4 regions of the Cupriavidus sp. 01L45 genome follow, and region 1 is predicted to be linked to each of the others. Evidence: predicted binding sites of a transcription regulator. Region 1 holds the regulator's gene; each other region holds the start of a gene.
What was found. Region 1 encodes FNR, which switches genes on or off when oxygen is low (the NO sensors DNR and NnrR bind a similar motif). Its sites were predicted from a motif close to TTGATNNNNATCAA; they were not measured.
Positions count from the first base shown of each region.

Region 1 (7,094 bases):
CATGGCTCTTCCGGCAAGGGTAACCAGGCGCTCGGTGCGCCCAACCTGTCGGACAAGGTCTGGCTGTACGGCAGTTCGGAGGCAAACATCGTCGACGCCATCCTGAAGGGTCACAACAACCACATGCCGGCACACGAGGAAATCCTGACGCCGGAGCGCATCCGCATGCTGACGGCCTATGTCTGGGGACTGTCGAACAATGGGGCAGCCCCCGCGGGGAGCGGGCAATGAACGGCGACGCCAGCATGTGGAGCCTGCGTGCCGCTGGGGGTGATCGCCCATGAATGCCCCGGAACCGGAACCGCTGAGAAAGCACGGAGCCGCCTGGGGGCCTCTGCGGGAGCCCGCATCCGCCACGGGGGATGGGGAAACCTCGGATGAAACCCTGTACGAAGTCCGCCGCAAGATCTATCCGCGCTCAGTCACAGGGGCGTTTTCGAGCTGGCGGGTCTGGATGGTGGTCCTGACCCAGCTGTTCTTCTATGGCATGCCCTGGCTGCAATGGAACGGCCGCCAGGCCATGTTGTTCGATCTCGGCGCGCGCAAGTTCTACATCTTCGGCTTGGTGCTCTGGCCGCAGGATGTGATCTACCTGTCCGTGCTGCTGGTGATTTCCGCGCTCTCGCTGTTCCTGTTCACGGCGATCGCGGGTCGCCTGTTCTGCGGCTATGCCTGTCCGCAGACGGTGTACACAGAAATCTTCATGTGGATCGAGCGGCATGTGGAAGGCGATCGCTTTGCCCGCATCCGCCTGGATGGCGATCCGTGGAGCGCGCGCAAGCTGCGGCTCAAGGCCACCAAGCACACGCTCTGGATCGTGATCGCGCTATGGACCGGCTTTACCTTCGTCGGGTACTTTTCGCCCATTCGCGAGTTGGGCGGCCACGTGCTCAGCCTGTCGCTGGGGCCGTGGCAAACGTTCTGGATGCTGTTCTACGCCTTCGCCACCTGGGGCAACGCCGGCTTCATGCGCGAGCAGGTGTGCAAGTACATGTGTCCTTATGCACGCTTCCAGAGCGTGATGGTCGATCGCGACACGTATGTGGTGACGTATGACGTGGGCCGCGGCGAGCCGCGCGGCAGCCGCTCGCGCAAGGTGGACCACCAGGCCGCCGGCATGGGCGATTGCGTGAACTGCAGCATCTGCGTGCAGGTCTGCCCCACCGGCATCGATATTCGCGACGGCCTGCAGTACGACTGCATCGGTTGCGGCGCCTGCATCGACGCCTGCAACCAGGTCATGGACAAGATGGCGTATCCGCGCGGGCTGATCCGCTACACCTCGGAGAACGCCATGCGCAGCGTGCTGCCCGAGGCGGAGGCGCGCAAGCGTCTGTTCCGGCCGCGCACGGTGGTGTACTCCGTGATCTGGCTGGCCCTGGTTGCCGGCTTCACGGTGTCGCTGGCCATGCGCACACCGCTCAAGGTCGATATCATCCGCGACCGCGGCGCGCTGGGCAGGGAAGTGGAGGGACGCTGGATCGAGAACGTGTATCGCCTGCAACTGATCAACACGACCGAGGCGCCGATGCATGTGGCCATTCGCGCGGACAGTGATGACCTGAAGGGCCTGGCCGTGGAATACGATCACGCTGCCGGCAATCTCGAGCCCACCTCAAACCGCCTGATTCCGATTCGCGTGCGCGTGCCGATCGAAGCCGCTGGCCAGGGCACCCACAAGATCCAGGTGACGGTCACTGCGACAGGAGATGACAGTGGGGGCGGTGCGGAAATCAGCCAGGGCACCAGCTTCATCGTACCGCGCAATCTTTGAACCGAGAAATCTAGAGGAGGCCTGATGATGCAGCAAAGCAATCCCTGGTGGAAGGAACCCTGGCCATGGCTGCTGATGAGCGGGCCCTTGCTGGCGATGGTGGCCTGCGGGGTCACGATCTGGCTGGCCATGACGCACCCGGACCCGCCCGTTGTCGATGGCGTATCGCGGCACGGGTTGGTGGTCGAGAAGACGGGTATCGGGCGGCAGGCTGAGCCGGCCACGGCGCAGGCGAGGTGACCATGAGACTGCGCTGGCTGATGTGGGTGCTATGGCCCGGCTTCCTGGTAGCCGGGCTGACGACCGCCCTGGTGTTTTCGATGGTCGATCCCGGCGATCTGCGCTTCTTCGGACAGCCGGTCGAGGCGTCGCGGGAGGCGGTTTACACCGTGGGCTTCCTGGTCGCGTGGGTGCTTTGTTCGTTGTCGAGCGGCCTGACGCTTTACACCATGCCCACGCGGCTGGCGGAGACAGACGAACTGGAGTGAGCGCGATGCGCGTCTTCGCGCCGCGGGGCAGGGGGCGGCGGAGCAGGAGTGTCGTGACCAGGCCGGCGCGACGTGGTATTGGCACCACGCAAGGAAGGCAAGGCGGCTGCCAATGCCGCGGGAGCCGGGAAACTCCGCGCGGCCGGTCGATGCCTGCCGGACTAGCAGGACTTGTTGATGATCTGCTTGATGCCTGTCATGTCGACCAGCTTGACGTGCCGCTGGCGGATCTGGATCAGCCCGGCTTCCGCAAAACGGGAGAACAGGCGGCTGACGGTTTCGAGCTTGAGCCCGAGGTAGCTGCCGATCTCCTCGCGGCTCATGCGCAGCACGAACTCGGAGGCCGAATAGCCGCGCGCGGAAAGGCGCTCCGAAAGGTTGATCAGGAAGGCGGCAAGCCGCTCTTCGGCGCGCATCGAGCCCAGCGTGATCAGCATCACCTGGTCCTGCGAGATTTCCTTGCTCATCAGCCGCATGAACTGATGTTGCAACGACGGGAGCGCACCGGACAGCGACTGGAGGTCGCCGAAGCGCACCACGCAAACTTCGGTATCCTCAAGGGCGGTGGCGTCGGACGCGTGCTGCATTTCGCCAAGGCCGTCGAGCCCGACGACTTCGCCGGGGAGGTGGAAGCCCGTGATCTGCGAGCGGCCATCTTCCATCGTCAGGTGGGTTTTGAGCGTGCCGAAGCGGATCGCATAGACGGCGGTGAGCGGATCGCCGAGGCGGTACAGGGTCTCGCCCTTGCGTACGCGCACGCGCTCCTGCACCAGCGAATCCATTTTTTCGAGGTCCTGCTGCGACATGCCGACGGGCAGGCAGAGCTGTCCCAGCGAGCAAGTGGAGCAGCGGGGCGACATCTCGGTAATGGGAATGGATGTTAGCAATTGGGGCCTGTCGGTTTAGCGCAATCACTCAAGCGCGTGTGGCAGGCGCATTGAGTTGAAAGCTTGACGTTGAGAGCTGTCGGTTGGAAGCGCTATCCACATTAGCCTGGCGCGGGTCTGGCGGGGCCTGCCATCTGCGTGGCGCCGCCTGCCGTGCCCGTCGTCATGATTTGCGATTGCGCGGATGTGCGCGGGCGCTGGGCTTCATGTTGATAGCGCCTCTTGGAGTCGCGGGGGCGCGTAGGGCGCATTTTACCGCGCCAGGCGATGTGATTGGGAGGAGAAGTTGACCGTAGGCGTGCTCTTCAGCGTTTTTACCCTGGCTTTGCTAGGTGGTGTGCATTGCGCGGCCATGTGTGGCGGCATTGCGCTTGCGGCCGAGCAAGGCGGCACGGCCCGTGTGCCGGCCACCATCCTGCGCCGGCCAGGCCACTGGCTGCTCGAACTCCTGGTGATGCATGCCGGGCGGCTGAGCATGTATGCGCTGTTGGGCGCCTTGCTGGGTACCCTGGGCGCCGGTGTGTGGAAGGCCCAGTACTTGCCGCTGCAGCGCTGGCTGTTCGGAATCGGCAGCATGATGCTGGTGATGTCGGGATTATGGATGTTGCGTGGGCGCGCCGTGGGGGCTGGCTGGCTGGAGCGGTTTGCCGCGCGCGGCGCTGGCGGTTTGCTCCGTTTTCTTGCCGCCGTGGGCGTGCGCCTGGCGCCCTTGGGCCTGCCACAGGGGCGGCTGCTGCGCCGCTACGGCATGGGGCTGGCCTGGGGGCTGGTACCATGCGGCATGGTCTATGGCGCCCTGGCGATGGCGCTGCTGGCCGGGAACGCCCCTTCGGGTGCGCTGGTGATGGCCGTGTTCGGACTGGGCACTTTGCCAAACCTGTTGGTTATCTCGGGCCTGTCCGGCTACCTCAGGCAGTGGTCGYGCCGCCCGGCGGTACGTACCCTTGCCGGTTTGGCAGTGGCTGCCTTTGGTGTCGTCGGGGTGGCGCGCGCGCTGCTTTTGCCAGAGACGCTGGCCGCGCACGGCTTCTGTCTGGTCTTCTGATACGCCGCTTCATGGCGCATTACGCACTTTGTCGGGCAGATGCCTGTGTGAATCGGTTGCAGGTTTGCCAGGGAATGCCATACAATCGCAAGAACAGCGATATCGCGCAGCGTATTTCATCGTGGCATCGTCAGGTAGCATTCGCACTCGGGGATGCATGCCAGGAACCCTCCAGCACGTATTACCGCCAGGGACCGTTCCCAATCCGCCGTCCGGTTCAAAAGATTATTTGGTTCAAAAGACCAGCCACGGCAGGGCGGGGTGAAATAGGCCAAGCAGGCCCGATATCCGTATTTTTCTTGCACCCGGAGCGACGGACGTCGTGCCGGACAGGTCCGCCACATCAGGGGGAAGGCGCGACGCAAGGGCTCCGTCGACCGGCAGGTAAAGCCGGTGGCCGGGCGATCTCCTGCCGGGCAGGTCCGGCACCCGATGCAAAAAAGAAAGCGCACGACTGCATGCATCAAGCATTGTGGTTGGCTGCGCGGTCAGATGGCGGTGGCAATTCCAACCGCTGAACCCGCAATCTCCAGTGCGTCCGGGTTTGTCCGGGGCGCAGGTGCAAAGACAGGCTGCACGCAATCACATGAATACCCAAGAGGCGAAGATCGTCCTCGAGACCGCGCTGATTTGTGCGCAGGAACCCTTGCGCGTCAATGACTTGCGCCGGCTTTTTGCCGACGACGTCGGTGCCGACACCATTCGGGTGCTGCTGGAAGAGTTGCGCCGCGACTGGGAGCAGCGCGGCGTGGAACTCGTGGCGCTGGCCAGCGGCTGGCGCTTTCAGAGCCGCCCCGTCATGCGCGAATACCTGGACCGGCTGAATCCTGAAAAGCCGCCGAAATATTCCCGCGCGGTCATGGAGACGCTGGCGATCATCGCCTACCGGCAGCCGGTCACCCGGGGCGATATCGAGGAAATCCGCGGTGTTGCGGTGAGCACCGAAGTCGTGAAGAAGCTCGAGGACCGTAGCTGGATCGAGGTGATCGGCTACCGCGACGTACCGGGCCGGCCGGCCTTGTACGCTACCACCAAGAACTTCCTTGATGACCTTGGCCTGCGCTCGCTAGATGAGTTGCCGCCGCTGGAGGATGTCCAGGCGCAGACGCAAGCCGCGCTGCTGAACCAGGAGCCCATAGATTTCGAGGCCCTGGGCACTGTGCCCGCTTTGCCGGCCGGAAGCGACGAAGAAGCGTTCGCGGAGGCCGGCGAGGAGCCTGCGGGCGGCGCTGGCGCTGCCGTCGCCGATGTGTCCAATGCTGGCGAATTGACCCGCTCCGTCCCCGGTGTCCTCGATGCCGGTGCCACGGATGGCATCGCCGAACTGGTGGAAGCATTTGAAAAGAAGGACGCCTCGGTGCAAGCGCAAGCCGTGCCCGAGGCTGAAGTACCCGCGGTGTCCGAGCCGGATGATGGGCCGGAGAGCGAACTGGTGTCCGCCGGGCCCATGGGGGCGCGGCTTGACGGCACAGCCGTGGAGGATGCCGTCGACGACGGCGAAGCAAATGAGCAAACGGAAGCACCCGCCAACGGTTACCACGAGCAAGTGGCCTCCGGCGAGCAGGAGTCCGAAGTCCCGGGGGCGTCCAAGACGAATCCGGCGCACCCCAGCGAGCACGACGAGCGCGTGTCCAACTGAACACCATGCAACATCCGAATGTGAATACCTTGTCCGATTCTGTTGATCAAGACGTCCGCCAGGCGGATACGCCGGCCGGCGATGCCGGCAATGGCGCCGAAGGCGCGCCGCGCCGCAAGGGCCTGCGCCGTGGCCTGCGCAATCTGGTGGCCACGCGCCGCCAGGCCACGCAGGACCGCGATGGCGGGCGTGCCGCGGAAGGCGATGCACTTGCCTTCGCTGGCGGTCCGGACGCGGGAGCCGCACCGGACGCGCAATCCGCGCGTGGCGATGGCGTGAGAAAGGGGCGTACGCGCGGCAAGCGCAAGCCCGCCGAAGGCGAGTCCGTGCAGGCCGGCGAGCAGCAGGGCGAACGCCCGGCGCCGCGAGGCCGCCGCGCGTTCGGCGGCGACACTGCCGAAGGTGCGAGCGAAACCGGCGGCGAAGCCGCTGGAGAGCGCCAGCGCGACGGTGCCCGCGCCAACTCCAACGGCGCGCGCAAGCGCAAGCCGCAGCAAGGCCAGCAGCCGCAGGGCGCGGCCAGGCGCGGCAGTGCCGAGGGGCAGCAGGGTGGCCCGCGCCAGGCAAGCAAAGGAAACAAAGGCAGGGGCGGCACGCAGCGCCAGGCTCCGGGCGTGCCCGAGAAGGCCCCCGCGGCTGCAGCCGCAGGTGGCGAAGACCTGTTTCGTTTCGTCATCTCCGGCCAGTACGACCAGGAAGATACCAGCGGTGTGCGTGCCAAGGTAAAGCCGGTGCGCGAGCTCTCGGCCGATGACGATGCGCCCAAGCTGCACAAAGTGCTCGCCGAGGGCGGCCTGGGTTCGCGCCGCGAGATGGAGGAGCTGATCCTGCAGGGGCGCGTTTCTGTCAATGGCCTGCCGGCCCATATTGGACAACGCATCCTGCCGGCCGATCAGGTCCGCGTCAACGGCAAGCTGATCCATCGCCGTGTGTCGACCAAGCCGCCGCGCGTGCTGCTTTACCACAAGCCGGCGGGCGAGATCGTCAGCCAGTCGGATCCGGAAGGCCGTCCGACCGTGTTCGACAGCCTGCCGCGCATCAAGGCAGGGAAATGGGTGGCCGTGGGCCGCCTGGACTTCAACACCGAAGGGCTGCTGATCTTTACCTCCTCGGGCGATATCGCCAACAAGTTCATGCATCCGCGCTACGGCGTGGAGCGCGAGTATGCGGTCCGCACGCTGGGCGAGCTGGCGGAGGCGGATCGCCAGCGCCTGCTGCATGGCATCAAGCTTGACGATGGTGAAGCCAATTTCCTGCGCAT
Region 1 is NZ_JBFTSG010000021.1:20,831-27,924, reverse strand. Features, by position in the region: gene ccoP (cytochrome-c oxidase, cbb3-type subunit III) at 1-231, shown strand, start outside; gene ccoG (cytochrome c oxidase accessory protein CcoG) at 281-1,774, shown strand; gene AC1DT6_RS16295 (FixH family protein) at 1,799-2,014, shown strand; gene AC1DT6_RS16290 (hypothetical protein) at 2,017-2,262, shown strand; gene fnr (fumarate/nitrate reduction transcriptional regulator Fnr) at 2,424-3,149, opposite strand; gene AC1DT6_RS16280 (sulfite exporter TauE/SafE family protein) at 3,436-4,194, shown strand; gene scpB (SMC-Scp complex subunit ScpB) at 4,781-5,833, shown strand; gene rluB (23S rRNA pseudouridine(2605) synthase RluB) at 5,839-7,094, shown strand, end outside.

Region 2 (7,094 bases), on a different contig from region 1:
TTGGCGCCTTCCAGGCCACCCACGCCGCGCTGGATGGCGCGCTGGATGTTGTCCTTCGGCATGTTCGCGTCCATCGCCTTGTCCATGGACAGGCGCAGGCGCGGGTTGGAATCGGCATCGCCGCCGCCGAGCTTCGCGGCGACGGTGATTTCCTTGATCAGGCGGGTCCAGACCTTGCCGCGCTTGGCGTCAGCGGCGGCTTTCTTGTGTTTGATATTGGCCCATTTTGAGTGACCGGCCATGATTCTCTCCGAAGCGCAAAACGTTTGATGCGCGCGCCCTGACGGCGCGCGCCGGCCGTGCCGGGCGAACAACGGGTGATCGGCGGCACGGCTGGATGGTGTTGTGTGTCTGTGAGCCGGCCTGGGGGCTGGCTATAATCAGCCCAGCATTTTATCACGCGGCCCCGCCGCCGCCGGTCCCGCGATCACGGGGGGCGGCGCACGGGCGGGGACGGTCGCGGCGATGCCGCTGTGCTGCCTGCCAACCAGAGAAACCATGGCCGAACCCATCCTCATCGCCAAGAACGCCGAGCTCGAACTTGCCCTGCTGCCCGAGATGGGCAACCGGCACGGCCTGATCACCGGCGCCACCGGCACCGGCAAGACCGTGACGCTGCAAAGCCTGGCCCAGGGTTTTTCGCGGCTGGGCGTGCCGGTCTTCATGGCCGACGTCAAAGGTGACCTGACCGGCATCTCCCAGCCGGGCAAGCTCTCCGACAAGCTCAAGGCGCGCCTGGCTGACCTGGGCCTGCCCGAGCCGGCGTGGGGCGCCTGCCCTACCACGCTTTGGGACGTCTTCGGGCAGAAGGGCCATCCCGTGCGGGCGACGGTCTCGCATATGGGGCCGCTGCTGCTGTCGCGCATGCTGGACCTCAACGACACCCAGCAGGGCGTGCTCAACCTGGTATTCCGCATCGCCGACGCCAACGGGCTGTTGCTGCTCGACGCCAAGGACCTGCGCGCCATGCTGCAGTACGTGGGCGACAACGCCGGGCAGTTCACCACCGAATACGGCAATATCTCGGCAGCCTCGATCGGCGCCATCCAGCGCGGCCTGATGGCGCTGGAATCGCAAGGCGCCGATGCGTTCTTCGGCGAGCCCATGCTCAACCTGGATGATTTCATCCAGACCGAGAACGGGCAGGGCGTGGTGAATATCCTGGCCGCCGACAAGCTGCTGAATTCGCCCAAGCTCTACGCCACCTTCCTGTTGTGGCTGCTGTCGGAACTGTTCGAGAAGCTGCCCGAGGCCGGCGATCTCGACAAGCCCAAGCTGGTGTTCTTCTTCGACGAGGCGCACCTGCTGTTCAACGACGCGCCCAAGGGCCTGCTCGACAAGATCGAGCAGGTGGTGCGCCTGATCCGCTCCAAGGGCGTTGGCGTGTATTTCGTCACGCAGAATCCCGTCGATATTCCCGACACGGTGCTGGGGCAGCTCGGCAACCGCGTGCAGCATGCGCTGCGCGCCTTCACGCCGCGCGACCAGAAGGCTGTCAAGGTGGCGGCGACCACCATGCGCGCCAAGCCAGGCCTGGACCTGGAGAAGGCGATCGGGGAACTCGGCGTGGGCGAGGCGCTGGTGTCGCTGCTCGACGCCAAGGGCATTCCCGGCATGACGGAACGTGCCTGGATAATGGCGCCCGGCAGCCGGATCGGCCCCATCACCGATGACGAGCGCAAGCAGTTGCTGGCTGCGTCGCTGGTAGCCGGCACCTACGAGCAGGCGATCGATCGCGAGTCGGCCTACGAGAAACTCAAGGGCCGGGCGGTCGCGCCGGCGTCATCCCCGTCCACCGCCGGCAACGGCGCGCCAGCGCCCACGGCAGGCCAGCCGGAGCAGGCACCCGCACAGGGTGGCGGCTGGCTCGACCAGGCGGGCGAAATCTTTGGCGGGCTGACCAAGGGCACCGGCAAGACCGGGCGCGGCGATTCCATCCTGGAGTCGATGGCCAAGTCGGCGGCGCGCACGGTCGGCTCGCAAGTCGGGCGCGAGCTGATCCGCGGCGTGCTGGGCAGCCTGCTGGGTTCCGGCAAGAAGAAATAGGCGAAAGCCGGACGGCGCCGGCGGCCGGTTCAGCGGCGTTGCGCCGCCGCCTCGTCTTCCCGCATCTTGCGCAGGAACAGCCGGGTGAAGAACCACCCCATGCCGATGATGAAGCCAATGACGCCGAGGCTCATCAGCCCGGTGCCGGTGGTAAACAGGATCTTCAAGGCTGCCATCTGGGTCTCCCTGGTCAGGCACGGCACACCGGATCATGTGCCGTTGCCGCCAGTCTAGGCAGACCCCTCGCCGCGCGGGTTGAGGCGGATCAAGCCGGGCGCAGAGAGCGCGCGGCCTGATCCGTTTTCAAGGGAACGCTCAGTTCTTGGTCCCGAACAGCCGGTCGCCGGCGTCGCCCAGGCCCGGAATGATGTAGGCGTGCTCGTCCAGATGGCTGTCCAGCGAGGCCACGAACAGCTTCACGCCTGGGTGTGCCTTCTGGAAGACTTCCACGCCTTCCGGCGCAGCCACCAGCGCGACGAAGGTGATCGCCTCGTCCGCGACGCCGCGGCGCTTCAGCACGTCGACCGCGTGCGCGGCGGAGTAGCCGGTGGCGACCATCGGATCGCACAGGATAAAGCTGCGGTCTTCCACATCGGGCAGGCGAACCAGGTATTCCACGGGGCGATGCTGGTCATCTCGGTAGACACCGATATGACCGATGCGCGCCGAAGGAATCAGCTCGACCAGGCCGTCGCTCATGCCCACGCCGGCGCGCAGCACCGGCACGATGGTGAGCTTCTTGCCGGCAATCACGGGTGCATCCAGTTCGACCAGCGGCGTCTCGATGTGACGCGTGGTGAGCGGCAGGTTGCGCGTGATTTCATAGCCCATCAGCAGCGTGATCTCCCGCAGCAGTTCGCGGAATGTGCGCGTGGACGTGTCCTTGTCGCGCATATGGGAGAGCTTGTGCTGGATCAGCGGGTGATCGAGGATGTACAGCTTGGGGAAACGCGGATCTTGCTTCATGGCGGGTAGGCGGCTGGAGTGGGCGCGAAGGCCCGGTGCAGCCGGATTGTAATGGATGCGCAGCCGCGCGCCCCCGGCAGTGTCCCGGCCGGCAGCGCGCGGGGCCCGCCGCTCAATCCACCGAGATGCTGGCGCTCTTGGCGACCTTGCCGAATTTCTCGTACTCGGACAGCGTCAGCGACTGCAGTTCCGCCGCGCTCGAGCCCTTCGGGTTGAAGCCCGCCTGGACCAGCTTGTCCTTGACGTCCGCATTGCCCAGCGCCTCGACGAAGGCGGCATTGAGCGCCTGCACCACCGGCGCGGGCATGCCGGCGGGCCCGTACACGCCGAACCACGGCTCGACAGCGTAGCCAGCCAGGCCGGCCTCGGCCAGCGTCGGCACATTCGGCAGGGCGGGCGAGCGGCTCTTGCCGGCCACGGCCAGCGCGCGCAGCTTGCCGCCCTGGATGTGCGGCAGCGAGGCGGGCAGGTTGTCGAACATTACCTGCACATGGCCGCCCAGCATATCGTTGATGGCCGGGCTGCTGCCTTTGTATGGCACATGGGTAAGGCCCGCCTGCGTCATCTGCGAGAACATCGCGCCGGCCAGGTGCATCGACGTGCCGGTTCCCGCGGTCGCGTAGGTCAGGCCGGGGTGCGCCTTGGCATAGCTGACCAGTTCCGACACGGTTTTCACCGGCAGGCTGTTGCTGACTTCCAGCACGATGGTCGAGGTGCCGAGCAGGCTCACCGCGGTGAAGTCCTTGCGCGGATCGAATGGCACGTGCTTGTAGATATGCGGGTTGAGCGCATTGGTCGAGATCGCGCCGAAGCCGATGGTGTAGCCGTCCGGCGCGGCCTTGGCGACCGCCTCCATGCCGATATTGCCGCCCGCTCCGGGGCGGTTTTCCACCACCACCGGCTGGCCGAGCTTCTCGGCTACTTTCTGGCCGACGGTGCGCGCGACCAGGTCGGTGGTGCCGCCTGCGGCATAGGGCACGATAAAGCGGATCGGCTTGGCGGGGAAATCCGCGGCGCTGGCGGCGCCGGGCAACCAGCCGGCCGCGAGCGCGGCCGCCGCGGCCACGGCGGCCATCAGCGGGCGGGCGCCATGCTGGCCGGTCCGCGGCGCGCGACGATTGCCGCGGAAGGCGAAGCGAGGGGACACTAGGGAAAGGGGTGCTGCCGTCATGAGTGAATGCTCCTGGTTCTTCTTATTGGGCACGTGTCGCACGCGCCGAGCGGCGAGCTTACGGCAGTTTCAGGATGCCTGCCAGCGGCGCCGTCGCCGCCATCCGGTCGAAACCGGAGCCAGGCAGGAGAGGGTGCGTTGCATGGGGGATTCCTCAAGGAAGGTGACATCGCCCAGCGGCCGCACGCAGGGCAATGGGCGCCGGATGCAGTTGACTCTTTTCGAATACAATGGCTCGCGTCTTCAGCGGTCCGCCTTGCCCTCGGCGGCGCGCGGCCCTTCTATCCGGCTTTCCCGTGTCAGCATCCCAGCTCTCCAGCACCAGCAGCGTGTCTCCCGCCCAGCCGGCATCGCAGCGCGCCGGCCTTGCCGTGGCCGCCGTCGGCGCCATCCTCTTCTCCGGCAAGGCGATCGTCGCCAAGCTGATGTACCGCTACGACGTCGACGCGGTCATGGTCATCAGCCTGCGCATGCTGTTCGCCGTGCCGCTGTTCATGGCCATCGGCTGGTGGCAGTCGCGCCGGCTGCCGGCGCTGTCCTGGGCCGACCGTGGCCGCATCGTCTTCCTTGGCATCATCGGCTACTACCTGTCGAGCTTCCTCGACTTCCTCGGGCTGCAGTACATCACCGCAGGGCTGGAACGGCTGATCCTGTTCCTGACGCCATCCTTCGTGCTGCTGGCCAGCGCGGTGCTGTTCAAACGCAGCATCAGCACCCGGCAATGGCTGTCCTTGCTGCTTGCCTATATAGGCATCGTGCTGGTTTTCGCGCATGATCTCGACGTGAGCGGCAGCGGCGTGTGGCTCGGTGCCGCGCTGGTGCTGGGCAGCGCACTCACCTATGGCATTTACCTGATTGCCTCGGGCGAACTGGTGCAGCGTATCGGGTCGCTGCGGCTCGTGGCCTATGCGATGTGCGTTTCCACCGCCTGCTGCGTGGTGCAATACCTGGTGCTGGGACGTCCGCTGGCGGCGCTGTTGCAGCCGGCGCCGGTGATGTGGCTGTCGCTGGTCAACTCGGTGTTCTGCACGGTGCTTCCGGTGTCGCTGACCATGGTGGCGGTGGCGCGCATCGGCGCGCCGATGGCGTCGCAGGCGGGCATGCTCGGGCCGGTGTCCACCTTGTTTCTCGGCTTCTGGCTGCTGGGCGAGCCGATCACCGGCGTGCAGCTTGCCGGCAGCGCATTGGTGATGGGCGGGATATATTTACTGTCGGCGCGCCCCGGAGCCAAGGGGCGCGGCGGTGCGAAGGGCACGCAGGATAACAAGCAGGCGGGTGGCCGCCTCGATGACACAAGGAGTCGATGAGATGGATCTAGGATTGCGCGGCAAGCATGCGCTGGTGTGCGGCGCCAGCAAGGGTCTCGGTTTCGCCTGCGCCGATGCGCTGGCTGCCGAAGGCGTGGACGTGGTGATCGTGGCGCGCGGCGCCGAGGCGCTGGAAAAGGCGGCGGCGGACCTGCGCGCGCGCCACGGCCGGCGCGTGGTGCCTGTCGCCACCGACATCACCACCCCGGCGGGGCGCAAGCTGGCGCTGGACGCCGTCGCCAAGCTGGGCGACCTGGACATCCTCGTCAACAACGCGGGCGGGCCGCCGCCGGGCAACTTCCGCGACTGGGACCGTGATACCTGGCTGGCAGCGATCGATGCCAATATGCTGACGCCGATCGAACTGATCAAGGCCACTGTGGATGGCATGATCGCGCGCAAATGGGGCCGCATCATCAATATCACCAGCGGTGCCGTCAAGGCGCCGATCGACGTGCTCGGGCTGTCCAACGGCGCACGCTCCGGCCTGACCGGCTTCGTCGCCGGGCTGGCGCGCGAAGTGGCGCAGCATGGCGTGACCGTCAACAACCTGCTGCCCGGCCCGTTCAATACCGACCGCCTCTACAAGACCATGGAAGGCGGCGCCAAGCAGGCCGGCCTGTCCATCGAGGAAGTCGCGCAGCGCCGCGCCGCGTTGAACCCGAGCCGCCGCTTCGGCGAGCCGGCCGAGTTCGGCGCCACCTGCGCCTTCCTGTGCAGCCGCCAGGCGGCCTACATGACCGGGCAGAACGTCCTGCTCGACGGCGGCGCTTACCCCGGCACGTTCTGAGCGCCTGCCCCCCTCCGGGCGGTGGCAGTGCCGCCGCCCGGCGTGTTTCCCGCCGGGCCGCACCGGCCCGGCCTTTGCTGACTGGCCAGGATGACGCCGATGACTCCCCCCCGTATCGCGCTGATCGCGCACGACCACAAGAAAGATGACATCGTGGCCTTTGCCGGCCGCCATCGCGATTTCCTGTCGCGTTGTGAACTGCTGGCAACCGGCACCACGGGCGGCCGCCTGAGCGACGAAATCGGCCTCACGGTGACGCGCATGCTGTCCGGCCCCTGGGGCGGCGACCTGCAGATCGGCGCGCAACTGGCCGAGGGCCGCGTCGGCGTGGTGATCTTCCTGCGCGATCCGATGACGCCACAGCCGCACGAACCCGATATCAATGCACTGGTGCGCGCCTGCGACGTGCACAACGTGCCTTGCGCCACCAACGTGGCGACCGCCGACCTGTTGATCGCGGAGTTGCGGCGTCTATACCCGGAGCCGGGCAAGCCGGCCTGATCGTTTCCGCGCGTACCGCGCATGACATCGTTTGCCGATGCGCATCGATACGCATCGACAAGCATCAACAGGAACAGGAGCGAGACATGAGCAAAGCCATCCGCATTTTCGAGACCGGCGGCCCCGAGGTGATGCAGTGGGTCGACGTCGAGGTCGGGGATCCCGGCCCCGGCGAGGTCCGCGTGCGGCACGAGGCGGTCGGCCTCAACTACATCGACGTTTACTTCCGCACCGGGCTGTACAAGCAGGCGCTGCCGGGCGGACTCGGCATGGAAGGCGCCGGCGTGGTGGAGGCCGTGGGCGATGGCGTGCC
Region 2 is NZ_JBFTSG010000010.1:114,042-121,135, reverse strand. Features, by position in the region: gene AC1DT6_RS09360 (YebC/PmpR family DNA-binding transcriptional regulator) at 1-242, opposite strand, end outside; gene AC1DT6_RS09355 (helicase HerA-like C-terminal domain-containing protein) at 499-2,046, shown strand; gene AC1DT6_RS09350 (DUF3149 domain-containing protein) at 2,076-2,222, opposite strand; gene upp (uracil phosphoribosyltransferase) at 2,362-3,012, opposite strand; gene AC1DT6_RS09340 (Bug family tripartite tricarboxylate transporter substrate binding protein) at 3,125-4,087, opposite strand; gene AC1DT6_RS09335 (DMT family transporter) at 4,480-5,490, shown strand; gene AC1DT6_RS09330 (SDR family oxidoreductase) at 5,492-6,280, shown strand; gene AC1DT6_RS09325 (methylglyoxal synthase) at 6,380-6,781, shown strand; gene AC1DT6_RS09320 (quinone oxidoreductase family protein) at 6,868-7,094, shown strand, end outside.
Region 2: a site for FNR is predicted at 2,302-2,315, ahead of AC1DT6_RS09350 (DUF3149 domain-containing protein). Genes of this name have one in related genera too.

Region 3 (7,094 bases), on a different contig from region 1:
CGGCTGGCCCAGCACAACAAGGTCAAGCTGCCGTATGCCAGCGTGGAATCCCTGCGCGAAGCCTACGCCTTCACCGACCTGCAATCCTTCCTTGACATTTACTACGCCGGCGCCAGCGTGCTGCTGACCGAGGACGATTTCTTCGACATGACGATGGCCTACGTGCAGCGCGCCGTAGCCGACAACGTGCGCCACGCCGAGATCTTCTTCGACCCGCAGACCCACACCGCGCGCGGCGTGCCCATCGGCGTGGTGATCGACGGCATCTCCGACGCGCTGGCCCAGGCCCGCACCCAGTTCGATTTCTCCAGCAGCCTGATCCTCTGCTTCCTGCGCCACCTGTCCGAGGAAGACGCCTTCGCCACGCTGGAAGCGGCGCTGCCCTACCGCGACCGTTTCGTCGGCGTGGGCCTGGATTCCTCCGAGCAGGGCAACCCGCCGGAGAAGTTCGCCCGCGTCTTCGCCCGCGCCCGCGAGCTGGGCCTGCGGCTGGTGGCGCACGCCGGCGAGGAAGGCCCGGCGCAGTATGTCACGGACGCGCTCGACATCCTCAAGGTGGAACGCATCGACCACGGCGTGCGCGCCATCGACGACCCCGCCCTGGTGGCGCGGCTGGCCCGCGAGCGCGTGGCGCTGACGGTGTGCCCGCTGTCCAACCAGAAGCTCAAGGTCTATCCCGACCTGCGCGACCACTCGCTGCACCGCCTGCTGGAAGCCGGCGTGCTGGTCACGCTGCACTCCGACGACCCCGCCTATTTCGGCGGCTATATGAACGCCAACTGGGAAGCCACCTTCGAAGCCCTGCCGCTGACCGCGGACGACGGCCACAAGCTGGCGCGCAATAGTTTCGAGGCGTCCTTCCTGCCCGCCACGCAGAAGGCCGCCTTCCTCGCCGAAGTCGACCACTTCTGGCAATCCCCCCTGCCCGCGACGGCCTCCACGGCCTGAGCGCGGTTCACACCAAGATGCCGGCGCGCCACGCGCGCGCCGGCGCATGACGAGACATCGCTATGACGACCACGCCCCCCAACCCGTCCATCACCCGCGCCATCCGTGGCCGCGTGCTGCACTTCCTGCGCGATCCGCAGTTTCATGACGACGCGTATCAGTATTGGGAAGACGGGGTGCTGGTTGTCACCGCCGGGCATGTCGCCGCGGTCGGCGACTACGCCGAGCTGGCCGCGCAGATCCCGGCCGGCGCCGAAGTGATCGACCGCCGCGGCAAGCTGATCGTGCCCGGTTTTATCGACACCCACGTGCATTACCCGCAGACCGACATCATCGCCTCGCCCTCGCCCGGCCTGCTGCACTGGCTGGAAACCTACACCTTCCCCGAGGAGCGCCGCTTCGCCGAGCCGGAGTACGCTGCGGCGGTGGCGGGCTTCTTTGCCGACGAGCTGCTGCGCAACGGCACCACCAGCGCCGTGGCCTGGAGCACCGTGCACACGGCCTCGGCCGACGCGCTGTTCGCCGAAGCGGACCGGCGCAACCTGCGCCTGGTGACCGGCAAGGTGCTGATGGACCGCAACTGCCCCGAATTCCTGCGCGACACCGCCGAGTCCGGCGCGCGCGATTCGGCTGACCTGATCTCGCGCTGGCACGGCAAGAACCGCCTGTCGTACGCGATCACGCCGCGCTTCGCGCCGACCTCCAGCGAGGCGCAACTGGCTGCCTGCGGCGAACTGGCCAAGGCCTATCCCGACGCCTATATCCAGACCCATGTGGCGGAAAACCGCGACGAAGTGAAGTGGGTTGCCGAACTGTTCCCGCAGGCGCGCAGCTATCTCGATATCTACGATCACTACGGCCTGCTGCGTCCGGGCGCGTTCTACGGCCACGCCATCTACCTCGACCAGGACGACCGCAAGCGCCTGGCCGACAGTGGCGCCGCGGTGGCGCACTGCCCCACCTCCAACCTGTTCCTGGGCAGCGGCTTCTACGACTTCCACCAGTCCGACGCCTATCGCCTCAACGTGACGCTGGCCACCGACGTGGGCGGCGGCACCTCGTTCTCGATGCTGCGCACCATGAATGCCGCGCACAAGGTGGCGCGCATGGGCGGCTATCACCTCACCGCGCTGCGCATGTTCTACCTGGCCACCCGCGCCGCCGCCGATGCGCTGGGCTGGAGCGAGCGCGTGGGCAGCTTCACGCCGGGCTGCGAGGCCGACTTCATCGTGCTCGATCCGCAGGCCACGCCGCTGATCGCCCGCCGCAGCGAGCGCTCGGAGACGCTGGAAGAGCAACTGTTCGCCTTCGCCATGCTGGGCGACGATCGTGTGATCGATGAGGTCTATGTGATGGGCGAGCCGGCAAGCGCGTCGGCCTCCGTCGCGCATTAATCATCACTTTCCACCGGGAAGCACCGGGTCCTGGCCACGCCGGCTTGACCCGGATCAACACCCCTGTCACGCAATCCTTCTAAGCTGTCACACCGTCGGCCCCCTGTGGCCGTGCATCGCCAGTCCCGGGCACAGCCAGGTGCCCGACCCCGCGTTCGACAACTGAAGGTTTTTGAATGATTGCCACGCAGCAAGCCCCCTTTCCGGAGCCGATTTCCCCTGAAGCGCCCCTGCCCTCGCGCAAGATCATCCGCGGCTGGCTGATCCCGCTGGGTCAGCGCAGCACCTCGCGCGCGCTGGCGCTGTTCGCGCTGGATACGGCGCTGTTCGTGGCCGCGCTGGCCGGGGTGGTGATGTTCTCCCACTGGCTCGCCAAGCTGGCGGCGGGCGTGCTGACCGGCATCATCATCGCCCGCCTGTTCATCATCGGCCACGATGCCTGCCACCAGAGCCTGACGCCCCGGCGCGGCCTCAACAAATGGCTGGGGCGGCTGACCTTCCTGCCGTCGCTCACGCCCTACAGCCTGTGGGAAGTCGGCCATAACGTGGTCCACCACGGCTATTCCAACCTCAAGGGCTTCGACTTCGTCTGGGCACCCTACTCGCTCGAGGAATTCCAGACGCTGCCGCGCTGGCGCCGCGCGCTGGAGCGCGTCTACCGCAACGGCTTCGGCGCGGGCCTGTACTACCTGGTCGAGATCTGGTGGTTCAAGATGTTCTTCCCCAGCCGCCGCCAGATGCCCACGCGCCGTGCTGTCTTCATGTGGGACTGCACGCTGGTGGCGATCTTCGGCGCCGCCTGGATCGGCGCGCTGGCCTGGCTGGCGGTGGCCAGCGGCCAGTCGGTCGCGCTGCTGGTGGGCCTGGGCTTCGTCGTGCCCTTCCTGGTATGGAATTTCACCGTGGGCTTCGTGCTCTATGTGCACCACACCCATACCAGCGTGGCCTGGTACGAGACCAAGACCATGTGGGCACGCGCCCAGCCTTTCGTCTCCACCACCGTGCACCTGCGCTTCCGCTACGGCATCGGCGCGGCCCTGCATCACATCATGGAGCACACCGCCCATCACGTTGACATGAGCGTGCCGCTGTACCGCCTCAAGCGCGCGCAGGCGCTGCTCGAACACGCGCTGCCGGGCCGCATCATCATCCAGAACTTCACCTGGCGCTGGTACTTCCAGACCGCGCGCCGCTGCAAGCTGTACGACTTCAAGGCGCTGTGCTGGACGGACTTCCAGGGCCGGCAGACCAGCGTCAACGCGCCCGTGCCGGCATAAGCGCCGCGCCCCGGCCAGCCGCCGGGGTTACTTCGGCTGCGCGGCCGCCTTGCCGCTGACCTCCGCCATGCGCGCCCGCATGGCATCGGCCGAACCGATCTGGTGGAACAGCGGGCCGCCCGGCGCAAAGCTGTCGGCCGTCGCCAGCCGCCCGATCACCACCGGTTCGAAGCCGGCATCCCGCACCAGTTGCTCGCCAACGCGCAGCGCGGCGGGATCGTCAGCCGCGATCGGCACGGCAATCAGCCCTTCGGCGCGGTGATGCTCGCTCGCGAATTTGGTGGCGCCCATGAAGTTGAAGGCACGAACGATGCGCGCGCCGCGCAGGTACTTTGCGGTGGTAATGCCGATGCCCTTGCGTGCCGCCTCTTCCGCGATGGCGCCATCGCGCGCCCGGATGGCATTGGTCGCATCCACCACGATCTTGCCGGCAAAGGCCTTGCCATGCTCGGCGGCGATATCGGGCAAGGCCTTGTATGGAACGGCCAGGAAAATCACCTTGGAAAAGGCCAGCGCCTCGGCGACCGTGCCCGCGCGGGCGAGCGGGCCGAGCTTGTCGACGAGCGGCTTGAGCTCTTCCGGATGACGCGAGGAGAACATCACAGGATGTCCCGCGCGCACCCACAAGCCGCCGACCGTTCCTCCGATACGGCCGGAGCCGATCACACCGATGGGAATCGGGCCGCCATCCCGGCTCGCCTGCGCACGCAAGCGCGCGGGCAACACGCCCAGCGCGAGCAGGGCAAAACCGAGACTGCGGCTTAGCAAGCGGCGGCGCCGGTCAACCGTACCGGCCTGACCGGCGCAAGCCACGGCGGCGGCCCCGGCGAAGCCGGTGCGCTCCGCACGGCCAGGCCTGAAGACGGGACGATCGGGAAACGGCATGGCGAACTCCTCGATCCGGTGAGGATCACGATGCTGCGACACAGCAAAACGGAGCGCCACGCCTTTCGGAAAGCCCGGTGGTGCGTGGCGAAGCGCTCTCGGGGGCACCTTCAAACTCTAGGCGAAAAATGCAGCGCCCGCGACAAACCGCCTGCGCGGCAGCCGGTTCGATTTGGCATGCGCCGGGCCGTGCACTACAGTAAGTATCACTTGCATCACCCTGGACGGCGTCGGCGTGCGCGATGCCTTGGTGACCGTGCGCCGGAATCCGTGCGCTTGCGTCCTTGTCCTCACGGAGAAGGTAATGCTCCCCGCCCTCCCCCGACCGCGCAGCCCAGGCCTGGCGCACGCAGCGCGGCGAACGGCGGCGAGGTGCGCACTGCTGGCGCTGGCCGCGGGCGCTCCGGTGGTTCTGGCCGCCGAAACGCCGCGGGACTTGCCCGCCGACGAGGTGCACAACCTCAAGGAAGTCACCGTGGTCGCGCCCGCGCCGCTGCCCTCGTTCTCCATCCCGCGCGAGGCGTTTCCCGGCAATGTGCAGACCGCCACGGATGCCGACATGGAGCGCGCCAAATCCGGCAACCTGTCATCGTTCCTCGGCGAGAACATGGAGAGCGTCGTGATCAACGATGTGCAAGGCAACCCGTACCTGAAGGACATCCTCTACCGCGGCTACCGGCTCTCGTCCACCCTTGGCGCGGGCCAGGGTCTGGCGCTCTACCTCGACGGCGTACGCCAGAATTCGGCGCTGGGCGACGTGGTCGACTGGACCGCGATCCCCGAGGCCGCCATCAGCACCATTACGCTGGTGCCGGGCAGCAATCCGCTGTACGGGCTCAACGCGCTCGGCGGCGCGCTGGCGCTGACCACCAAGTCCGGCGAGACACACCCCGGCGTGGAAGCCGACCTGAGCGTCGGCAGCCACGGCCGCGCGCGGCTGGATGTCAGCGCCGGGCAGATGCTGGGCGACGGCTGGCACGCCTTCGTCGCGGGCACGGGGTTCCGGGAGGACGGATGGCGCGAACTTTCCGGCAGCTGGCTGGGCAATCTCTTCGCCAAGGTAGGCCGCTCCACCACGGACACGCAATGGAGCGTGAGCCTGCTTGGCAGCACCAGCAGCCTGTCCGGCAACGGCTTGGTTCCCGACAGCATCTATGGCGTCCAGCGCAATGCCATCTACACCGCGCCGGACATCGCGCGCACACGCGCGTTCCAGGCGACGCTGAACGGCGCACACCAATTCAATGCCGAAGACCAGCTGGCACTGACCGCCTATCTGCGCGTGGGGCGCGCGCAGGCAACCACGGGCGACGTCAGCGACGCCTACCTGGACCGCCTGCTCGACTGCCAGGGCAACGCCGGCGACGACGGGTGCCAGCCCGGCAATGCGCCTGCCAACGCCGTGTTCAATACCTCGACCGTCAACACGCATGACTATGGCCTGTCCGCGCAGTGGTCGCATACCGGCGACATCCACAGCGCGGTACTGGGCGCCGCGGCCGCGCTGAGCCGCGCCGCGTACCGCCAGGACACACAGCCGGCCACATTCAACGCAGATCGCGTGGCGGTGGCGGACCCCGCTTCCTCGCCCACCACCGCGGCCTCGCTCGATGGCCGTACCACCACCTTCAGCCTGTATGCATCGGACACCATCAAGCTGTTGCCGCACAGTTATCTCACCGCGAGCGCACGCTGGAACACTTCGCGCACGCGCACCGAGATGACGTTGCCGAATGCCTCCGACGAGAGCTTCACGTTCTCGCGGCTCAACCCCGCGCTCGGCCTCTCGCACCAGTTGCTGAGCGGTCTCACCGTTTTCGCCTCGGCCTCGCAGGGCACGCGCATGCCCACCGCCATCGAGCTTGGCTGCGCCGACCCGGCCAATGCCTGCCAGTTGCCCACCGGCCTGCAGGCCGATCCTTACCTGCGGCAGGTGGTGTCGCGCACGTACGAATTCGGCGGCCGCTGGAAAGCCGCCGATGCCACCGACCTGACGCTGGCGCTGTACCGCAGCGACAACCGCGACGACATCCTGTTCGAGCGCTCGCCGGTCAGCCCGCTCGGCTTCTTCACGAACTTTCCCAAGACCCGCAGCCAGGGCCTGGAACTCGGCCTGCGCCAGCGTCTTGGCCGTCTGACGCTGCGCGCCGGCTACAGCTACCTGCAAGCCACCTACCAGGCCGACGGCCAGATCCAGACGCCGTTCGCGGCGCCCGTCAATGTGCGTCCCGGCACCCGCATGGCCGGCGTGCCGCTGCACAGTTTCAAGCTCGGCGTGGACTGGCGGGCAACGGACTCCGTCACGCTCGGCGGTTCCATGATCGTTTCGTCCTCGCGGCCCGTTGCCGGCAACGAAGACGGTGCATTGACCGCGCAGGATCCGCGTCTCGCCAGTACCGCCGGCTTCGCCCTGTTCAACCTGCGCGCGAGCTGGCAGGTCGACCCGCGCTGGCAGCTCTATGCGCGGGTGGACAATGTATTCGACCGCCGCTATGAAACCTATGGACAAGCAGGCCTCAGTGTATTTCCCGGCGGCACGCTGCTGCAGCCCGGCGCGTCGGTGCCGACCGAGCGCTTCGTCGCGCCGGGC
Region 3 is NZ_JBFTSG010000010.1:7,245-14,338, forward strand. Features, by position in the region: gene AC1DT6_RS08815 (adenosine deaminase) at 1-948, shown strand, start outside; gene guaD (guanine deaminase) at 1,011-2,342, shown strand; gene AC1DT6_RS08825 (fatty acid desaturase) at 2,519-3,619, shown strand; gene AC1DT6_RS08830 (NADPH-dependent F420 reductase) at 3,647-4,504, opposite strand; gene AC1DT6_RS08835 (TonB-dependent receptor) at 4,809-7,094, shown strand, end outside.
Region 3: a site for FNR is predicted at 2,387-2,400, ahead of AC1DT6_RS08825 (fatty acid desaturase). Genes of this name have one in related genera too.

Region 4 (7,094 bases), on a different contig from region 1:
CCGTCGGCCGCGGCGGCGGCGAGGATATCGGCCGCCTGCCGTGCTTCGGCGGTGGGGCGGCCCTGCGAGAACCAGAGCGTGGTATCCGCGGCCAGCGTGCCCGCATGGCAGCTCAAGGCCCACGCGCCCAGCAAGCCGGCCACGATTCCGCGCACGGCCGCGCCGTTGCGGCGGAAAAAGGAAGTGCCACGCATCTGCCCGTGCATGGCCGGTCGGGGAAACGTCGGGCGCGGTCGGCCCCTTAACTGTGGAGCGCTTGTCACTGTGGCGTGCTTGTCAAAGGATCGGCTCCTGTATTCCAGCCATCCATCTTGTCCATACGGCGGACAGGTGCCGCCGGCATGGGGCCCGCGGTCCCCGTTGCGCATTCACTCCGGGATCTCGCTGCGGACCATCAGCACCGGCTTGTTGCTCTTGTGCACCACGCCTTCAGCCACGCTGCCCATGACCAGGCGCCGGAAGCCGCGTCGGCCGTGCGTGCCGACCACGATCAGGTCCGCATCCCAGCGGTCGGCTTCCTCCACGATGGTAGCGGAGACCTGCCCGGGGGAAACGGGCGTCTCGAGGACCTTGGTCGTATGCGGAACGCCGGCTTCCGCCAGGCGCGTGGCGGCGGCCGCCAGCGCGTCGCGCCCCACGGCAAGGATACCTTCCATCAGCTTGTCGGGATCGTAGCTGCCAACGGAGAAGAGGATATCGCTGTCGTCCGCGACGAAGAGCACCTTTACCTCGCTGCCGGTCGCCTTGGCGACCGTGATGGCCTGGCTCAGGGCCAGTTCCGAAGAACGGCTGCCGTCCACCGCGAGCAGAATTTTCTGGTACATGATCCGTGCCTCCGGGCTGGATGTCGCAAGGCGGGCGCGCATGGGCGCCGCGTCCACCAGCAGCATAAGGCGCGGCACAGTTGGCGTATTGACGTACGTCAAGCAGCCTGGGCGACGCGCAATACCGCCGCGCCGGCCAGGCGGCCCGCGCGCAGGTCGTCCAGCGCGGCACCCGCCTGCTCCAGCGGATAGACGGTGGTGGCGGTGCGCAGCGGTGTGGCCTGCGCGATCCCCATCAATGCGAGGCCATCTCCGCGCGTGAGGTTGGCCACCGACACGATCGACCGCTCCTCCCATAGCAGGCGATACGGAAAGCCAGGGATGTCGCTCATGTGGATGCCGCCGCAGACCACCGTGCCACCCTTGGCGACGGCTTGCAGCGCCATCGGCACCAGCGCGCCGACCGGCGCGAAAATCAGCGCGGCATCGAGCGGCCGTGGCGCGGGCTGGTCGCTGGGACCCGTCCAGCAGGCTCCGGTGTCGCGGGCGAGCTGGCAGGCGGCGGGGTCGCCGGGCCGCGTGAAGGCGAAGACTTCGCGCTGCTGCGCCACTGCGATCTGCGTCACCAGGTGGGCCGCCGCGCCGAAGCCGTAGATGCCGATACGCCGCGCGTCTCCGGCCATGCGCAGCGTGCGGTAGCCGATCAGGCCCGCGCACAGCAGGGGCGCCGCATGCACGTCGTCGTAGCGCTCCGGGATGGGAAAGCAATAGCGGCTGTTTGCCACGACGTACTCGGCATAGCCGCCGTCGCGCGTATAGCCGGTGAACTGGGGCGTGTCGCACAGGTTTTCGCGCTGCGCCGCGCAGAAGCCGCAGTGCCCGCAGGTCTGCCCGAGCCAGGGTACGCCGACCCGGTCGCCAGGGGCGAGGCCGCTCACGCCTTCGCCGCAGGATTCGATCCTGCCGACGATCTCGTGTCCGGGAATCAGCGCGTTTTTGGGGTGCGCGAGTTCGCCGTCGAGAATGTGCAGGTCGGTGCGGCACACGCCACAAGTGCTTACGGCGATACGGACCTCGCCAGGGCCCGGACGCGGTACCGGCACGCGTGCCAGGCGCAGAACCGGTCCGGCGCCGTCGAAGACCATCGCGCGCATTGAATCCTGCATATTGCCATCCTCCGCGGCCTCACCATGAGGCGCCCGGATTTCATGCTAGGCCATGCCGGCCGCCGGCGCCTGATCCACGTCAACGGGGCACGCAAGGCGGTGCCCCCGGAAAGCTGCGCAAGCCATGATCCAAATCAACATGGACTTCGCGCGGACGTCCAGACTGGAAATGTTGAAAGCGGGCTTGCCGCGGGTGCGGGAGGTAGAGGATGTACAGCAAGATCCTGGTTGCCGTGGACGGCAGCGAATCGGCCGACCGGGCGCTGGCGGAGGCTCTCCACTTGGCCGCCGCGATGGGCTCGGAAGTCACCGTGATGCATGTCATCGATAACAGCTACCTCAGGTACGAGGTTGGCTATGTCGACCTGACAGACCTGCGCGCCAGCCTGCTCGAAGGCGGGCAGTCCCTGCTGGACGAGGCCAAGGCCAAGGCCGCTGCGCAGCAGGTGGCATGCAAGACGCTGATCGTGGACGAGCCGCTGGCGCTGGGCGACGTCGCCAGCGCGATCGAGCAGGCGGCGCAACAAACGCATGCCGAGCTGATCGTGGTGGGCACGCACGGGCGACGCGGCGTGCGGCGCCTGCTGATGGGCAGCGTGGCGGAGGGGCTGGTGCGGCAATGCCGCCAGCCGGTACTGCTGGTGCATGCGCCCCCGGCCGCGGCGTAACGGGGCGTCAGCGGGCAAAAGCGTGGCAACTGGCTTGACGTGAATCAATGGTCCCCCTCCGGACGCTTCCCAGACTGGTTGCTGGCACACCAGCGGCGCGGGAATGTCATGCAGTACGCCAGCATCATGATCAACCTGTCGCTGGCCGGCACGCGGACTACCCGGATCCAGCGTTGAGGAGCCATTGATGGAAGACATCCTGATCGTCTATTACTCGCGCACCGGAACGGCCCGGCAGGCCGCGGAAGCACTGGCGGCGTATTCGGGCTGGCCGCTCGCGGAGGTCAGCGACCAGACCAGCCGCGCCGGCTTGCTGGGCGATGCGCGCTGCGTGTTCGATATCGTGCTGCACCGGCGCGTAGGCTACCGCTACGCCGGCCCGGCGCTGGACAAGTGCCGGCGGCTTGTCATCGTCGCGCCCGTCTGGGTCGGCCACCTTGCCGCTCCCATGCGCAGCTTCCTGCGCGACCACCTGCCGCTGACCTGCGAGACCTCGGTGATCTGCGTGATGGCGCGGCAAGGCGCCTTCACTGCGGCGGCGGAGGTTTCCCGCCTGGCCGCGGCGCCGTCGTCGCCGGTACTGGCGCTGCGCCAGAGCGAGGTGGCCAGCGGGGCGGCACTGCCGGACCTGCGCGCCTTCGCGGACCAGGTGGAAGCCGCGAACGGACGTGCCGGGAGCGCGCAGCGGCCTGCGTGGCTTTCGCCGAAAGAGGCCTGAGCCGCCGCGCCCGCGCGCTACCGCGTTGTTGCCTCAGCGCCCTTGCTTACTGCGCTTACCGCGCTTACTGCGTTATGGCGCTGACGGGAAAGCCCAGCATTCCGCGCCGGCAACGGCACCTGGTCCTCGTTCAGCGATATCGCTTCGGGCTCGGCTCGGCATCGATCGCGCGGCCTGACCCGCATCAGCCGGCTGATCCGGCGCCGGCAATGCGCACCACATGGCCCCATTCGTCGCTGCCCAATGGCTCTTGCGCGCGCCGTTGCCACTCCAGCACCTGAAGGTCCGCGTCGGACGGGTCGCCGCCCTGGCGCGCGCGCGTGGCGATGCGTTCGCGCAGGGTAGCCAGGTCGGCATTGCAATCGACGATGGAAAAAGGCACGCCCCGGCGCGCGGCCAGCGATGCGAAACGCAGCCGCTGCTCGCGCGCCAGGAAGGTCGCGTCGGCGATCATCGGAACGCCCGCGCCGCTGCCAAGCCGGCAGATTCCCAGCAGCCGCCGGTAGACGCGGGCGGTATCGCCAGGCGAGTAATGATCATGACGCAGCGTGGGGTTGCCACGCGGCAGACGCTTGCGCTCCACGTCGGAGCGTACGCGGACCATGGCCGCGGCCAGCGCCAGTTGCTCTGAAACGGTGCTTTTGCCGCTGCCGGAGAGGCCATGCATGATGATAATCGCGCCCGGCCGGCGCGTCAGGACGCCACAGGCCAGCGCAAGCAGATCGTTGCAGCGCACCTGCGTCGCCGCCGCTTGTTCGGCGGTGCTGGTTCCCCCCACGCTGCGCTGGCGCGCCCGCTCAAGCAGCACGCGCGCGCGCACCACGGCGCGCACCGCCGTGTAGAACGGCAGCACGGTCAGGCCGGCATAGTCGCCGCTGCATTCCAGGTAGGTATTGATCAGGCAATAGGCAAGGTCTTGCCGGCCAGCATGCAGCAGATCCATGAAGAGAAAGGCGGTATCGCTGATCGTGTCGATCCAGCGCAGCCCGGCATCGAACTCAAGGCAGTCAAAAGGCGTGGGCGCGCCATCGATCATGACGATATTGCCAAGGTGCAGGTCGCCGTGGCACTCCCGCACATGACCGCTTGCCAGCCGTTTGGCAAACGCGGGCTGCAGGGCCGCGGCCCGTTCGCGCAGGAGCGCCGCCACGCGTGCCGCCGCAGCCGTGCCGGAGGCGAGAGCGGCGACGCCGGCCAAGGCCTGTTCCATCACCGCCGTGATCCGCGCCGGCGTGCCGTGGCCGGTGCCGTCGCCGGCCACGGGCGCAGCCAAGTGGATCGCCGCAAGCCGGCGGGCCAGCGTTTCGATATGGAGACCGGTCAGCCGATTTGTCTCCGCCATGGCGGAAAGCAGGTCTCGCTGCCGGAAGCGGCGCATTTTCACCGCAAACTCCAGCGCCTCGCCAGTACCTTCCACGCGGACATCGCGCTGGCATGGCCCCGCCACGACCGGTACCACGCCGAGATAGAGCGCCGCCGCCATCCTGCGATTCAATTCCACTTCGGCCTCGCAATCCACTTTACGCGCGGCCAGCGTGGAGAAATCGACGAAGTCGAGGTGCACAGGCTTGCGCACCTTGTAAGCAAAGGAGCCGGCCAGGAAGACTTGCGAAATGTGCGTCTCGATGAGGCTGACTTTGTCTACCGGGTGCGGGTAGGCCGCGGGGCACATCAGGGCTTGCGTGAGTACCGCCGAATCCATGCTGGGATCTCCCTGGGTAGCTGTCTCCCTGTTTGCACTCTGGACAGGTCATGCTTCCATGCTATGCGGGCCACCGGAAGCTAGCTTGACGGGGATCAAGCCGGGCGGCGGCTACCCGCCTATATTGAAGCGGCACAGGGGTCTGGCGCGCAACGCTGCGGATGCTTCATGCCGGCAGCCGCTGCGCCGGCGACGGGAGAGCGGCAATGCGGATGAAACGTTCCGATGAGGGCTTGGGCAGCGGCGCCGCGCGTTTGCGCGGCCTCGCGGTTTGCCTTGCGGCCATCCTTTGCGCGGGCTGCGCGGCAGGATCCGAATGGTGGCGGCCGCCCAAGCCCAGGGCCGGCGCCATGGTCCCTGCCGCCCCCGGCGTTATCCGGGATGCCGCTGGGGGCGACAAGATCCGCATCACGACATTTGATCTGGCGCAAGCCGCTGGCCCGGCGTCATTGCATCATTGAGTGGACTCGCCTCGACGCGCACCGGGAGTGCACCATGTCCGAATTGACCAAAGAGCAACTCTCCAGCCTGGTTGCCTTGCTGGACGGCATCGAGCAAAGGATCCGCGGCCAGATGGATGCGGTGGCCGTGACCCGCACTGTGTCCGCGGGCGCCGAGCCGGGCGGCAACGCCGAACTTGCCGGGCAGACCGCTGGGGAGCGCATGGACGATGCGATGACCGAGCACTACCGCATGGAACTGGCCGACATTGCAGCGGCGCGGGCGCGCATCGGCAAGCTGCGCTACGGCGCGTGCCAGGACTGCGGCGAGCCCATTCCCTTTCCGCGCCTGCAAGCGTACCCCACCGCCAGGCGCTGCACGCCATGCCAGCGCAAGCAGGAGCACATGTTCGGGGCGCCGGGCGGCAGGCGATGAACCTCGCCGGTTTTTCCCGCGTCCGGACCCGCCAAGGGGTGTCCGCAAGGTGAGTCCGCAATACAGCCGCTGCAATGGCGGCGGCGAAATAGTGGCTTGCTCGCTCCGATTCTGGCAGGTAGATCACACCAATGGCGCGCTGTAGCAAGGGCGCGCGCACTTCGGCCGCGCTAGAAGGGTTCGGCGATCACGACGGCTTGCGCATTCTGCTCGCCAAAGGAGCCGGCCATGGCGGGGCGGACCGGTCATGGCGCATTGGCCGCGGATGGCTCCGTCAGCAAAAGGCGGAGTTCCACGCCGTCGCTGGCCGGCCGGTCGCCGCGCAGAACGTGGATGCCGCTGCTTTCGGCGAGCCGGAGCATCGCCGTATTGGTCGCCAGCGTGGTCCCGACCAGTTCCCGCGTGCCGTGTGCGCGGCAATAGGCCACCATCTTGCGCAGCAGCAGGCCGCCGATGCCCTGGCGCTTGCAGTCGGAGCGCACCGTCACGGCGAACTCGGCACGCAGGTTGTCGGGGTCGGCCACGGCCCTTACTTCGCCCAGGATGGCCTTCGGCCCGCTGCCTGCCGGACTGACGGCGACGAACGCCATCTCGCGTGCGTAGTCGATCTGGGTCATGCGTGCGAGCTGGGTGTGCGGCGGCTGCCGGATCATGCAAAAAAAACGCATGCGGATATCCTCCGGCGCCAGGGCGGCGAAAAATGCCTGGTAAGCGGGCTCGTCTTCGGGGTGCACCGGGCGCAGCAGCAATGGTGCGCCGTGCCATGTCACCGTTTCCTCAAGCGCTTTGGGATAGGGGCGGATGGCAAGGCGGGCGGCCCCAGGCTGCATGGCGGGGGCCACGCCGATTCGCGCGTCCAGCGCCAGCACGCCGGCGCCATCGGCCAGCAGCGGATTGATATCGAGCTCAACGATTTCCGGCAGGTCGCACAGCAGTTGCGACAGTTGCATCAGGACCTGGTACAGGGCGTCGTGCCGGATTGGCGGCTGGTCCCGGTAGCCGTCGAGCAGCTTCGCAATCCGCGTGCGGCTGACAAGATCTTTCGCCAGGCTGACGTTCAGCGGCGGCAGGGCGATGGCGCGGTCGGCGATGCGCTCCGCGGCGGTGCCGCCGTGGCCGAACAGCACCACCGGGCCGAACACCGGATCGGTGGTGGCGCCCACGATCAGTTCGAACGCGCCTGGCCGGCTGATCATACGC
Region 4 is NZ_JBFTSG010000076.1:21,046-28,139, forward strand. Features, by position in the region: gene AC1DT6_RS36175 (L,D-transpeptidase family protein) at 1-194, opposite strand, end outside; gene AC1DT6_RS36180 (universal stress protein) at 369-824, opposite strand; gene AC1DT6_RS36185 (zinc-dependent alcohol dehydrogenase family protein) at 923-1,930, opposite strand; gene AC1DT6_RS36190 (universal stress protein) at 2,140-2,598, shown strand; gene AC1DT6_RS36195 (hypothetical protein) at 2,638-2,775, shown strand; gene AC1DT6_RS36200 (flavodoxin family protein) at 2,786-3,316, shown strand; gene AC1DT6_RS36205 (bifunctional aminoglycoside phosphotransferase/ATP-binding protein) at 3,501-5,018, opposite strand; gene AC1DT6_RS36210 (TraR/DksA family transcriptional regulator) at 5,514-5,894, shown strand; gene AC1DT6_RS36215 (bifunctional acetate--CoA ligase family protein/GNAT family N-acetyltransferase) at 6,140-7,094, opposite strand, start outside.
Region 4: a site for FNR is predicted at 2,055-2,068, ahead of AC1DT6_RS36190 (universal stress protein). Genes of this name have one in related genera too.